Regions from separate parts of the Ideonella lacteola genome, predicted to be linked through region 2. Evidence: predicted binding sites of a transcription regulator. Region 2 holds the regulator's gene; each other region holds the start of a gene.
The links. Region 2 encodes FNR, which switches genes on or off when oxygen is low (the NO sensors DNR and NnrR bind a similar motif). Its sites were predicted from a motif close to TTGATNNNNATCAA; they were not measured.
Positions count from the first base shown of each region.

Region 1: AACH06_RS05685 (universal stress protein) is a predicted target of FNR. The motif match lies at 2,635-2,648, and genes of this name have one in related genera.
Region 3: clpB (ATP-dependent chaperone ClpB) is a predicted target of FNR. The motif match lies at 1,819-1,832, and genes of this name have one in related genera.

Region 1 is NZ_JBBUTG010000002.1:481,356-485,541, forward strand. It holds gene AACH06_RS05670 (galactose oxidase early set domain-containing protein) at 1-232, shown strand, start outside; gene AACH06_RS05675 (dienelactone hydrolase family protein) at 305-1,195, shown strand; gene AACH06_RS05680 (ZIP family metal transporter) at 1,262-2,035, shown strand; gene AACH06_RS05685 (universal stress protein) at 2,127-2,561, opposite strand; gene AACH06_RS05690 (sulfurtransferase) at 2,699-3,559, opposite strand; gene AACH06_RS05695 (DMT family transporter) at 3,569-4,186, opposite strand, start outside.
Region 2 is NZ_JBBUTG010000012.1:121,728-125,913, forward strand. It holds gene ccoG (cytochrome c oxidase accessory protein CcoG) at 1-1,045, shown strand, start outside; gene AACH06_RS18590 (nitrogen fixation protein FixH) at 1,090-1,344, shown strand; gene AACH06_RS18595 (hypothetical protein) at 1,355-1,633, shown strand; gene fnr (fumarate/nitrate reduction transcriptional regulator Fnr) at 1,819-2,604, opposite strand; gene hemN (oxygen-independent coproporphyrinogen III oxidase) at 2,697-4,139, shown strand; gene AACH06_RS18610 (sulfite exporter TauE/SafE family protein) at 4,164-4,186, shown strand, end outside.
Region 3 is NZ_JBBUTG010000035.1:16,629-20,814, forward strand. It holds gene clpB (ATP-dependent chaperone ClpB) at 1-1,737, opposite strand, end outside; gene AACH06_RS28530 (acyl-CoA dehydrogenase family protein) at 1,871-3,175, opposite strand; gene AACH06_RS28535 (flavin reductase family protein) at 3,202-3,687, opposite strand; gene crcB (fluoride efflux transporter CrcB) at 3,765-4,166, opposite strand; gene AACH06_RS28545 (molybdenum cofactor biosynthesis protein MoaE) at 4,163-4,186, opposite strand, start outside.

The DNA of each region.
Region 1 (4,186 bases), on a different contig from region 2:
GATGAACAACAAGAATGCTGTCGCCCGCATGACGCTGGTCCGTTTCGGCGCGGTGACGCATGCGTTCAGCAACGAGCAGCGCTTCCAGGACCTGAGCTTCACGCAGACGGGCAAGAACATCAGCGTCACGCTGCCCTCTGCCGCCAACGTCGCGCCCCCGGGGTACTACATGTTGTTTGCGATCGACGCCAACGGCGTCCCGTCTAAAGCCAAGATCCTGCGCGTGGGCTGACCCTGTCGCGCGCCGGGGATCGGCGCGCTTCCTAGAATCCGCCGCGTCGACAACTTTCGTGGGGCACGAGCCATGGCGGATTCTTCCTGGGTCGGTGACGTGAACGCGCTGCTGCCGTCCAAAGACTTTTCGCGGCGGGACTTCGTTCGAGGGTCGATCGGCACAGGCTTCGCTGCCGCCGTGCTGCCGATTGCGGCGCAGACGGTGATCAAGACGGACAGCGCTGGTCTGGTGGCCGGCCCGGTGTCGATCCCGGTGGGCGCCGACTTCAAGCTGCCGGCGTACCGTGCTGCGCCCGAAGGCAAGACCCAGCTGCCTGTCGTGCTGGTGGTCAGCGAGATTTTTGGTGTGCACGAGCACATCGCGGACGTGGCACGGCGCTTCGCCAAGCTCGGGTACTGCGCGATCGCCCCGGAGCTGTTCGTGCGCCAGGGTGATGCGTCGAGCTACACCGAGATCGCCAAGCTCGTCAGCGACATCATTTCCAAGACGCCGGACAGCCAGGTGATGACGGATCTTGACGCCACCGTGGCGTGGGCGAAGAGTCAGGGCATGGACACCGGCCGGCTCGGCGTGACGGGTTTTTGCTGGGGAGGCCGAATCACGTGGCTGTACGCGGCCCACAACCCGGCGGTGAAGGCTGGTGTGGCTTGGTATGGCCGCCTGGTGGGTGCGCCGAGCGACGTGAACCCGAAACACCCGTTGGATCTGGTGGGCCGACTGAACGCGCCAGTGCTGGGCCTGTATGGCGGGCAGGACCAAGGCATACCGCTTGACACTGTTGATAAGATGAAGGCTGCCTTGGCTGAAGGGAGCGCGGCGGCGCGGAAGAGCGAATTCGTCGTCTATCCCGATGCGCCCCACGCCTTTCACGCCGACTACCGCCCCAGCTACCGCCAGGGCCCTGCGGAAGACGGTTGGAAGCGTTGCCTGGCTTGGTTCAAAGCGCAAGGCGTGGCCTGACCGCGATCTCGGCGTCAGCCCCTGACACCGCGCCCACGATGGGCGCGGTTTTGTTTCCGACCCAAGATGACCCTGCTCTATATCGTTGCTGCCACGCTGATCGGTGGGGTCTTGTCGGTGGTGATCGCGGCGTCGATGACTTTCGCCGTGCTGGGCAAACTGGTCAAGCACCTGGTGAGCTTGTCCACCGGGGTGCTGCTCGCCACAGCCCTGCTGCATGTGCTGCCCGAGGCATTCGAGGCGCCAGGGACGGATGCCCACGCCTTGTTCACCACCTTGCTGGTCGGATTGCTTTTCTTCTTTCTGCTGGAAAAGGCGGAGTTGTATCGCCATGCCCATCACCACGAAGGTGACGGTCATGAACACCACCATCACTTCGATGCCGAGCAGGCCGGTCGGGGTGGGTTCAGCGTGCTGGTGGGCGACAGCATCCACAACTTTTGCGACGGCATCATCATCGCGGCAGCGTTCCTGGTGAGTCCGGAACTCGGGGCCACCACCTCGCTCGCCGTGATCTTGCATGAGATCCCACAGGAGGTGGGCGACACGATCGTGCTGATCAATGCCGGCTTCAGCCGTCGCAAGGCTTTGCTCTACAACGCCGCCTCAGGGTTGACGGCGGTGGTGGGCGGTGTCCTGGGCTACTTTGTGGTCGGCGCCTGGCAGGAGTTGTTCCCGTACCTGTTGGTGGTGGCGTCCAGCAGCTTCATCTACGTGGCGGTGGCCGATCTGATCCCTCAGATGCAACGCCACCTGCCTTGGCGGGAGATGCTGGCCCAAATCGCCTGGATTGGTGCGGGCCTGCTGCTGGTGTCGTCAGCCACGCACCTGATGCATTAGGGCCTGTTCACACTCCGGAGGGATGCTTGCCGTAGTGTGTGAACGGGCCCAAGCCGCTACGCCGGCTGGTGCTGTTCGTTGCGGCCCTGGCTTACTTGATCACCAGGATCGGCACGGCACAGTGCGTCAAGACCTTCTGGGTCTCGCTTCCCAACAGCAACGCGCTCACACCTCGCCGGCCGTGCGACGCCATCACGATGAGGTCGCACTCCTGCGACTTGGCGTAGTCCGTGATCGCTTCCCAGGGGTGCAGTGCCTCGACGGTGTGGCCCTCACAACTGAGCCCTTGGTCGGCAGCCGCTTCGATGACCGCCTTCACCCGCGAGGCCGCAATTCGCTCTTGCGCGTCGTAGAACTCTTGCGGCGGCACCGGCTGCATCTCTGAGATGGCGCTGTAGGGGAAGGGCTCCTTCACGCTGATCGTGGACAGCTTCGCGCCAAATGTCTTGGCCAGCGAGATGGCGGTCTGCACGGCCTTGGAAGTGATGTCCGAGCCATCGGTCGGCACCAGGATGTTGCGGTACATGCTGCTCTCCTTCGTGGGGTTGCCGGAACTGTCCGGCCCAAGCTGAAGTGTTGCGCGTTCACCGCCGGCTGTCTTGATACCAGTCAAGCCCTCGTGGTGTCAGGCACGACGCCGCTGCGCCGCGACATGGCCCCGTTTCAGCCTCGCGCCACCGGCCGGGTCGGGTCGGCTGACCATTCGCTCCACGAGCCTGGATACAACCGGGCTCCCGCCATGCCGGCTGCTTCCATGGCCAGCAGGTTGTGGCAGGCGGTCACGCCCGAGCCGCACTGGTGGATGACGTTGTCGGCAGACACGCCCAAGGCGGCGAACGCATCGCGCAATTCGCTGGCGGGCTTGAACCGGCCGCTCGCATCCAGGTTGTCCTTGAAGAACCGGTTGCGGGCGCCGGGAATGTGCCCCGCTTGGGCGTCCAGCGGTTCGACATCACCACGAAAGCGCTCGGGTGCTCTCGCGTCCACCACGACGGCCGAGCCCAGCGCGGCGAGCACTTCACCGGCCGTCACCGTCGGCATTCCAGGGGCGCGGTGAGGATACGGCGTTGACTCCGCCGGGCTCACGAACGGCAGGGTATCGATCGGCCCACCGGCGGCTTGCCAGGCGGCCAAGCCGCCATCCAGCACGGCCACATCGCGATGGCCCAACCAGCGCAGCAGCCACCATGCGCGCGCTGCGTAAGGCCCGCCGTGTGCGTCGTAGGCGACGACTGGGGTGTCCGCACCAATGCCCCAGGAACCGAGTGTGGCGGCAAAGGCCTCGGGCGTCGGCAGCGGATGCCGGCCGCCATCGATCGAGCCGCGCGCTGTTTTGGGGCCGGAGAGGTCGCGATCCAGGTGGGCATATCGGGCGCCAGGCAGATGACCGGCGGCGTATGCGCGCTCACCCGCCTGGACGTCCGTCAGATCGAACCCGCAATCCAGCAGCACGGGCCGCGTGGCCGAACCGTTCAGGCGGGCCAGCAAGTCTTGAGCGCTGATCAGTGCGGTGGGCAAGGTCATGGTGGAACCTCAGGATTCGAAGGTGGAAGATTCGCCAGCCGCGGGCGCACTGCGTTGCCGCAGGCGGGTGGCGGCCACGCCAGCGCCGATGATCAGGACCATGCCTGCCATGGCGGCCAGCGTGACGGGATCGTCGAATATCACGACGCCGAAGATGAAGGAGAACGCGATGCCCAGGTACTGCAGGCTGGCATTCTTCAAGGCCCGGCCGATGGCATAGGCGCGGGTCATCATCATCTGGGCGACGGTGGCCAGCACGCCAGTGGCCAGCAACAGGGCGGCGCCGTAGGGCGTGTGGGCGTGAACGCCGCCCGTGAGCATCAGGCATGCGCCAGCCACGATGCCGCCCAGCGAGAAGTAGAAGACCACGCGGTATTCCGGCTCACCCACCCGTCCGAGCGCGGTGACCTGCATGTAGGCCAGCGCGGCGCCCAGGCCGGACAAGAGGCCTGCGAAGGCGCCATGGAACTGATCCTGGTCGAGCGTGGGTTGCAGCACCAGCGCAACGCCGATGAACCCGGTCAACACCGTGGCAACCAGGCGTGAGTCGACGCGCGCCGCCCCGAACATCACCGCACCGCCGATCAGAAACAAGGCCATCCACACCGAACTCATATAGTTCAGCGT
Region 2 (4,186 bases):
CGAGGGCGACCGCGCCCAGCGCATGAAGCTCGACGAAGGCCCCTGGGACTGGAACCGCATCTGGCGCAAAGCCGGCAAGCAGGGCTTGTGGATCACGATCGGCCTGTGGACGGGCTTCACCTTCGTCGGCTACTTCACCCCGATCCGGCACCTTGCCGAAGAGGCCATGACCCTCGGCTTCGGCCCCTGGGAATGGTTCTGGGTGCTGTTCTACGGCTTCGCCACCTACGGCAATGCAGGCTACATGCGTGAGCAGGTCTGCAAGTACATGTGCCCGTATGCGCGCTTCCAGAGCGCGATGTTCGACCGCGATACGCTGATCATCAGCTACGACCCCGAACGCGGAGAGCCCCGTGGCTCGCGCTCGCGCAAGGCCGATCCGAAGCAACTGGGCCTGGGCTCGTGCATCGATTGCGGCTTGTGCGTGCAGGTTTGCCCCACCGGCATCGACATCCGCAAGGGCCTGCAGTACGAGTGCATCGGCTGCGCCGCCTGTGTGGACGTGTGCGACGGGATCATGGACAAGATGGCCTACCCGCGCGGGCTGATCCGGTACGCCACCGAGAACAGCATGTCCGAGCACCTGGGCTGGCGGCAGATCATCGCCCGGATCATTCGGCCGCGGGTGCTGATCTACACGGCCGTGATGCTGCTCATCGCCGGGGCCTTCGTCGGCAGCCTGGCGGTGCGCAGCCCGTTCAGGGTGGATGTGGTGCGTGATCGTGCGGCGCTCGCGCGTCTGGTCGACGACGGCTACATCGAGAACGTCTATCGCCTGCAGGTGATGAACGTCACCGAAGCGCCCCAGAGCTACCGCGTGACGGTGGAAGGCCTGCCCGGCGTGGCCATCGAGCGGGGGGCCGCGCTGAGCCTGCAGGGCGCCGAAGCCCGCTGGCTGACCGTGGCCGTGAGGGTTCCTCCCGAGGCGGCCAACCAGGCGGGCACCGGTGCCCACCCGATCGTCTTCCACATCGAACGCCTGGCCGCAGGCAACGCCAATTCGGCGCGTGTCAGTGAAAGATCCAGCTTCGTGGTGCCGCGATAGCGCTTAGGATGGGCCGACAACTCATGCACACCCAAGGAGACACGATGAATTCCTCGACTGCTCGTGAACCGGCCGTGGATTCGCCAGTGTGGTGGCGGCTGCCGATTGTCTGGATGGTGATTGGCGGCCCGCTGGCCGTGGTGGTGGCCAGCCTGGCCACTGCATTCATCGCAGCGCGAGGCGCCGATCCGGTGCTCACGCTGCAAGAGCGTGGCGGTGTCAGTGAGAAAGCGGCCACGCCGGATTCGTTGACACCGGCGCTGCAGGCCCGCAACCACGCCGCCACGGCCAAGCCCTGAGGCCGCAGCCATGGCCACCCTCCCAGTTCCCCAGGAGGTGACGGCGCATGCGGCACCTACCGGCCCCGCGCGTTGGATCTGCATTTTCTGGCCGGCCTTCGTGATGGCCGGTGTGCTCGAGGCCTTGGTGTTCACGCTGGTGGACCCGGGCGAGCTGCACTGGTTTGGCAGCACACCCGTCACCTGGGAGCCGACCACGTTGTATTCGGTGGCGTTCCTCGTCTTCTGGATGGTGATCTCGATGGCTTCGGCGCTCACGCAGTTCCTGGTTCACCCAGAAACGCAGTGACTGCCGGCGGGGCGTGGCGGATGCGCCGCCGTCGTCACCGACAAAGAACTCACCGACAAAGAAAACGGCCCGGGTATTCCGGGCCGTTGTCGTTTTGCGTGGGCGCTCTGGAGTGAGCGCTCTGGAGTGAGCGCTCTGGACTGGGCACTCTCGGGCGAGCTCGATCTGCTGGGCGCCTTCGTGCCTCAGCAGGTGGCGCCGTTGACCAACTGCTGCAGCCCCGCCTGATCGAGGATGCGGATGTGCCGCTGCTTCACCTCCAGCAGTCCGTCGTCCTGGAACTTCGAGAAGGTGCGGCTCACCGTCTCGAGCTTGAGGCCGAGGTAGCTGCCGATCTCTTCGCGCGTCATGCGCAGCACCAGCGCCGAAGGTGAAAAGCCGCGCGCCTGCAGGCGTTGGGTCAGGTTCAGCAAGAACGCGGCCAGGCGTTCTTCCGCCCGCATGCTGCCCAGCAGCAGCATCACCCCGTGATCGCGCACGATCTCGCGGCTCATGATCTTGTGGAACTGGCGCTGCAGGTCGACGAATTCGCGCGACAGCCGCTCCAGATCGGCAAAGGGGATCACGCAGACCTGTGAGTCCTCCAGTGCCACCGCGTCGCACGAGTGCGAATCGCCGCTGATGCCATCCAGGCCGAGCAACTCGCCCGCCATCTGGAAGCCGGTGACCTGGTCTCGACCATCCTCGGCCGAGACGCAGGTCTTGAAGAAGCCCGTGCGCACCGCATAGAGCGACTGGAACGGCTCGCCAGCGCGGAACAGGGCGTCGCCTCGGCGGACGCTGCGGCGCGTGGCCACCAGCTTGTCCAGGCGCTCGAGCTCCTGTGTGGTGAGCCCCAGGGGCAGGCACAGCTCACGCAGGTTGCAGCTGGAGCACGCGACCTTGAATGCGCAATTTCTTTCGGTATGGCCACCCACCGGTGGGGGGCTCGGCTGGATCGATGCAATGACTTCAGTGGTGGGCATGACCATCCTCAATGACGGGGAGATTTTTCTCCCGGCGCCGCGTGTCGGGCTTGCGCAAGATCAAGTGGTGGGGACGCGGGCAGCGGCACGATCGCGGCATGGAAGACTCCACCGTTGCCGCCACGCCCGTGGCCACCGACGCCAGCGCGCCCCCGATCGACGTTCTGCCGATGCCGCTGCTCAAGCGCTTCGACGTGCCGGGGCCGCGCTACACCTCGTATCCCACCGCCGATCGTTTCGTCGAAGCCTTCGGCCCGGCCGACTATGAGCAGGCCCTGCGCCAGCGCGCCGAGGGGGCCAGCGTCGGTGCCCGGGCGGCGCTGTCGCTGTATGTGCACATCCCGTTCTGCGAATCGGTTTGCTACTACTGTGCGTGCAACAAGGTCATCACCAAGCATCACAGCCGGGCCGCCGAATACCTGCTTGCCTTGCGCGCCGAGATCGCGATGCACGCCAAGGCCCTGGGGTCGGCCCAACCGGTGTCGCAGGTTCACCTCGGCGGCGGTTCGCCCACCTTCCTGAGCGACGAAGAACTCCAAGGCCTGATGGCCGAGCTGGGCGATGCCTTCCGTATCCTGCCGGGCGCCGAGGTGTCGATCGAGGTTGACCCGCGCACCGCGTCCCCCGAGCGGCTGGCCGCGTGGCGGCGAATGGGCTTCAACCGCATCAGCTTCGGCATCCAGGATTTCGACCCCGACGTGCAGAAGGCGGTTCATCGCGTGCAGTCGTTCGAATCGGTGCGGGGCCTGATGCGCGCGGCCCGCGAACTGGGCTTCGAATCGATCAATGCCGATCTCATCTACGGCCTGCCCAAGCAGACGCCGGCGTCGTTCGCCCGCACGGTGGCGCAGGTGGGCGAGCTTCGGCCGGATCGTATTGCGCTCTATGCCTACGCGCACCTGCCACTGCGCTTCAAGCCGCAGCGGCGCATCGAGCCGTCGACGCTGCCGCCGCCGGGTGACCGGGTGTCGATGCTGTCCGGCGCCATCGCCAGCTTCCTGGGCCATGGCTACAGCTACATCGGCATGGACCACTTCGCGCTGGCCGACGATGCGTTGGCGGTGGCCAAGCGCCAGGGGCGTCTGCACCGCAACTTCCAGGGCTACAGCACCCAGCCGGATTGCGACCTGGTGGCGCTCGGCGTCTCGGCCATCGGCCGGATGGGGGCCACCTACAGCCAGAACGCCAAGACGCTGCCCGAGTACTACGACGCGATCCACCGCGGCCAGTTCGCCACCGTTCGCGGCCTGGCGCTCACGCGGGATGATCTGCTGCGCCGCGCGGTGATCATGGCGCTGATGTGTCAGGGCAGGGTCGAATTCGAATCCATCGAGCTGGCCTACCTGGTCAAGTTCCGCGACCACTTCCGGGCCGAGTTGAACGAGCTGGCGGCTTTCGAGGCCGAAGGGCTGGTGACCATCGAGTCCGATTCGGTACAGGTGACGGCGCCGGGTTGGTTCCTGGTGCGCGCGATCGCGATGGTGTTCGACAAGCACCTGCAAGCCGATCGCGTGCGCGAGCGCTTCTCGCGCATCATCTGAGAGGCTGGGCGAGGGCACGGGGCGATGAACGGCGCCTTGGTATTGAC
Region 3 (4,186 bases), on a different contig from region 2:
CTCGTCCTGCCCGACCACGCGGTCGTGCAGCTTGGCTTCCATCTGCAGCAGCTTGTCGCGCTCGCCCTGCATCAGCTTGCTGACCGGGATGCCGGTGGCGCGGCTCACCACCTCGGCGATCTCTTCGGCGCCGACCATGGTGCGCAGCAGTTGGGGCCCCTGGCCACCCTTGGCCTTGCCGGCCTCCTTGGCCTGCGCATCCTTCAGGCGCTTCTCCAGCTCGGGGAGCTTGCCGTACTGCAGCTCGGCCACCTTGTTGAAATCACCCTTGCGCTTGAGCTCTTCGACCTGGAACTTGATGCGATCGATCTCTTCCTTCACTTGGGCCGAGCCCTGGGCGGTGGCCTTTTCGGCCTTCCAGATCTCTTCGAGATCGGCGTACTCGCGCTCCAGCCGCAGGATCTCTTCCTCGATCAGCCCCAAACGGCGCTGCGAGGCCTCGTCATGCTCTTTGCGCACCGCCTCACGCTCGATCTTCAGCTGGATCAGCCGGCGGTCGAGCTTGTCCATCGCCTCCGGCTTGGAGTCGATCTCGATCTTGATCTTGGCCGCGGCTTCGTCGATCAGGTCGATCGCCTTGTCGGGCAGGAAGCGGTCGGTGATGTAGCGGTGGCTCAGCTCGGCCGCCGCGACGATGGCCGGATCGGTGATCTCGACGCCGTGGTGCACCTCGTACTTCTCCTGCAAGCCGCGCAGGATGGCGATCGTCGCCTCGACGCTGGGCTCGTCGACCAGCACCTTCTGGAAGCGGCGTTCGAGCGCAGCATCTTTTTCGACGTACTTGCGGTACTCGTCGAGCGTGGTCGCGCCGATGCAGTGCAGCTCACCACGGGCCAGGGCCGGCTTGAGCATGTTGCCGGCGTCCATCGCGCCTTCGGCCTTGCCCGCACCCACCATCGTGTGCAACTCGTCGATGAAGAGGATGATGCGGCCTTCGTCGGCAGCCACCTCCTTCAGCACGGCCTTCAGCCGCTCTTCGAATTCGCCCCGGTACTTGGCGCCGGCCAGGAGGCCGGCCATGTCCAGCACCAGCACGCGCTTGTCGCGCAGCGAATCCGGTACCTCGCCGGCCACGATGCGCTGGGCCAGGCCCTCGACGATGGCCGTCTTGCCGACGCCCGGCTCGCCGATCAGCACCGGGTTGTTCTTGCTGCGGCGCTGCAACACCTGGATGGCCCGGCGGATCTCGTCGTCGCGGCCGATCACCGGGTCGAGCTTGCCTCGGCGGGCGCGCTCGGTCAGGTCGAGCGTGTACTTCTTCAGCGCCTCGCGTTGGCCTTCGGCTTCGGCCGAATCGACCGTCTGCCCACCGCGCACCGCGGTGATCGCCGCCTCGAGCGACTTGCGGGTGAGGCCGTGGCCCCGCACGATGCCGCCGATATCGCTTTTCGAGTCAGCCAGGGCCAGCAGGAACATTTCGCTGGCGATGAACTGGTCGCCGCGCTTGGCGGCCTCCTTGTCGGCGGCCTGCAGCAGTTGCACCAGGTCTCGCCCAGCCTGCACCGGCCCGCCGCCCTGCACGCTGGGCAAACCGTTGATGGCGGTTTCCATGGCGGTGCGCAAGGCGGCCGAATTGGCGCCAGCGCGATCCAACAGCGCCTTGGGGCCATCGGGTTGATCGAGCATCGCCTGCAGCAGGTGGGCGGGCTCGATGTAAGGGTTGTCGCGGGCAACGGCCAGGCTTTGGGCCTCGGCCAGGGCCTGCTGGAAAGCGGTGGTGAGTTTGTCGAGACGCATGGAATGGAACCTCCGTTGCGCTTCCAAGTGGGGCAAGCTGCGTACCTTTCAAGATGGTCCGCAGCGCCACATCCGGCGAGCTTGATCCCGATCAAACCGCGCCGGTGTCACACCCGGCGCGACACTCAACCTCTCAGACCGGCTCGATCGCCTCGTCGCCCTCGCCTGCGTCGTACAGGCTCTCACGGCCGATGTGATCGAGGCACAGCTCGGCGGTCCAAGGCAGCATGAGCGAGCCGCAGCGCGAATCCCGGTACATGCGCTCCAGCGGCAGCGACTTCAACATCGAAGCCCCGCCACAGGTGCGGATGGCCAAGGCGCAGATCGCGTTGGCCGTTTCCATCACGGTGTAGTGCCCGGCCAGCAGACGCAGCCGGGTGTCGGCATCGGGATCGGGCCGCGCGTCGCGGGCTGTCTGCAGGAAAAGCGCCCTCGCCTGCTCGAGCATGATGCGCATCTGGGCCACCGCCTGCTGCTTGGTGGGGTACATGCGGCGGGGCACGGGCGGCATGCCCGGGATCTCGGCGCGCAAGTAGGCCACGGTGAAGTCGTAGGCCGCCTGGGCGATGCCCATGTACGGCGCTGCCAGCGTGGCGAACATGTACGGGCAACGCTGGGTGGCCTCGTGGTAGCGGCCCTCGGGCAACAGCCGGGCGTTGTGGCGCACAAAGACCTCTTTCAGCTCCAGGTTGCGCGACACGGTGGCGCGCATCCCGAGCGGATCCCAATCGCCGGTGACGCAGACGCCGGGCGAATCGGCCGGCACGGCGAGGTACAGCGCATCGGCCTGCGACGCGCCGGGGATGTCCAGCGTGCAGAGCACCCCGTAGTAGTCGGCGACGCCCGCCAGCGTGGCAAACAGCTTGCGGCCGGTGACGAGGTAGCCGCCTTCGACCGGGCGGGCGATCGTGCCCCAGGGCGCCTTGCCGGCGGATGCCGCGCCACCTTCGGAAAAGGGCTGCGAGTACACCTTGCCGCGCTGGACGATGCGTTCGTACAGCTGCGCCCGGTGCGCCTCGTGGTCGGCGCGCTCGGCCGGTGTGAGCGACAGCGCGTCAGCCACAGGGCCCGCCCACAACGCGGCGCTCACGTGCATGTTGAACGACAGCGCCGTCGCGCCACAGTGTCGGCCCAGTTCGGCCGTCACCAGCATGAAGGTGGCGAAATCTGCACCCAGGCCCCCACGCTCGGCCGGCACGCACAGGCCCAGCAGGCCGCTGTCGCGCAGATCGCGGTAATTGTCGATCGGAAAGCTCGCCTCGCGGTCGTGCGCCACGGCCCGGGGCGCGAAACGCGTGCGGCCCAACTCGGCGGCCAGGGCGATCAGCTCTCGTTGGCGCGGGCTCAGCGCCGACGCGTCGCCGGCGATATGGGCGGCCGCCCGGGCGGGCGAGCCTGCAGACGGGGAGGAATGGGTGGTGGTGGAGGAATCGGTCATCGGCATGTCCTCGCGTCGAGACGATCTCAGAGGATTTCGCCCAGCAGCCGGTAGTGGCCGGCCTGGAAGACCAGGGGCGCCAACCCCGCCTCGTGCAGATGTTCGACTTGACCAATGAACAGCACATGGTCGCCCACCGTCTGTTCGCTGTGCAACGCACACTCGAACACCGCCGCACAGCCGGCGAGCACCGGCGCACCGCCAGCGCCATCCGACCACTGGCCCTCGGCGAAGCGATCGGGCACCGGGCTGGCAAAACGGCGAGACAGGCTCACCTGCGCCTCGGCCAGCACATTGATGGCGAAATGACTCGCTTGGCGGAAGGCCGGCAACGCCGGGCTGGCCAGCCGCAGCGACCACAGCACCAAGGGCGGATCGAGCGACAGCGAGTTGAAGGAATTGGCGGTGAGGCCAACCGCCTGGCCGCTGGCATCGCGGCAGGTGGCGATCGTCACCCCGGTGGTAAAGCGGCCGAGCGCATTGCGCAGGACCTTGACATCGAACGGAAGCATCGCCCGCGATGGTAGGCCCAAAGCCGCTTGCCGGATGCGAGGGCCCTAACTCGTTGGGGTTGTGTAGCGGTGGTCGTTCACGCCCACACGGCCCGACCGGCCCACCAGCCCAGGCCGGCACAGCCCAGCGCCCCTACCACATGGGCCAGCGTGTGCAACGCCGCCAGCCCCAGGCGGCCGTGGATCAACAGGCTCAGCGACTCGGCCGAGAACGCCGAGAACGTGGTCAGCCCGCCGAGCCCGCCGGTGACCAGCAGCAGGCGCAGGGTGTCGTTGGGGTGGTGGTCGAAGGCCACCAGGCTGAAACCGATCAACAGCCCGCCCACGCAGTTGACCGCCAAGGTGCCCAACGCAAAGGGAAGCGCCAGCGGGTTGAGCCACAGGCCGGCCTGCCAACGCAGCAGGGCCCCCGCGGCCCCGCCCAGGCCCACGGCCAGCGCTTGCGCCCAGGTGCCGCCCATGCCCGTGGCCCCGCTCAAGCCTGGCCCGGGCCGCCGGA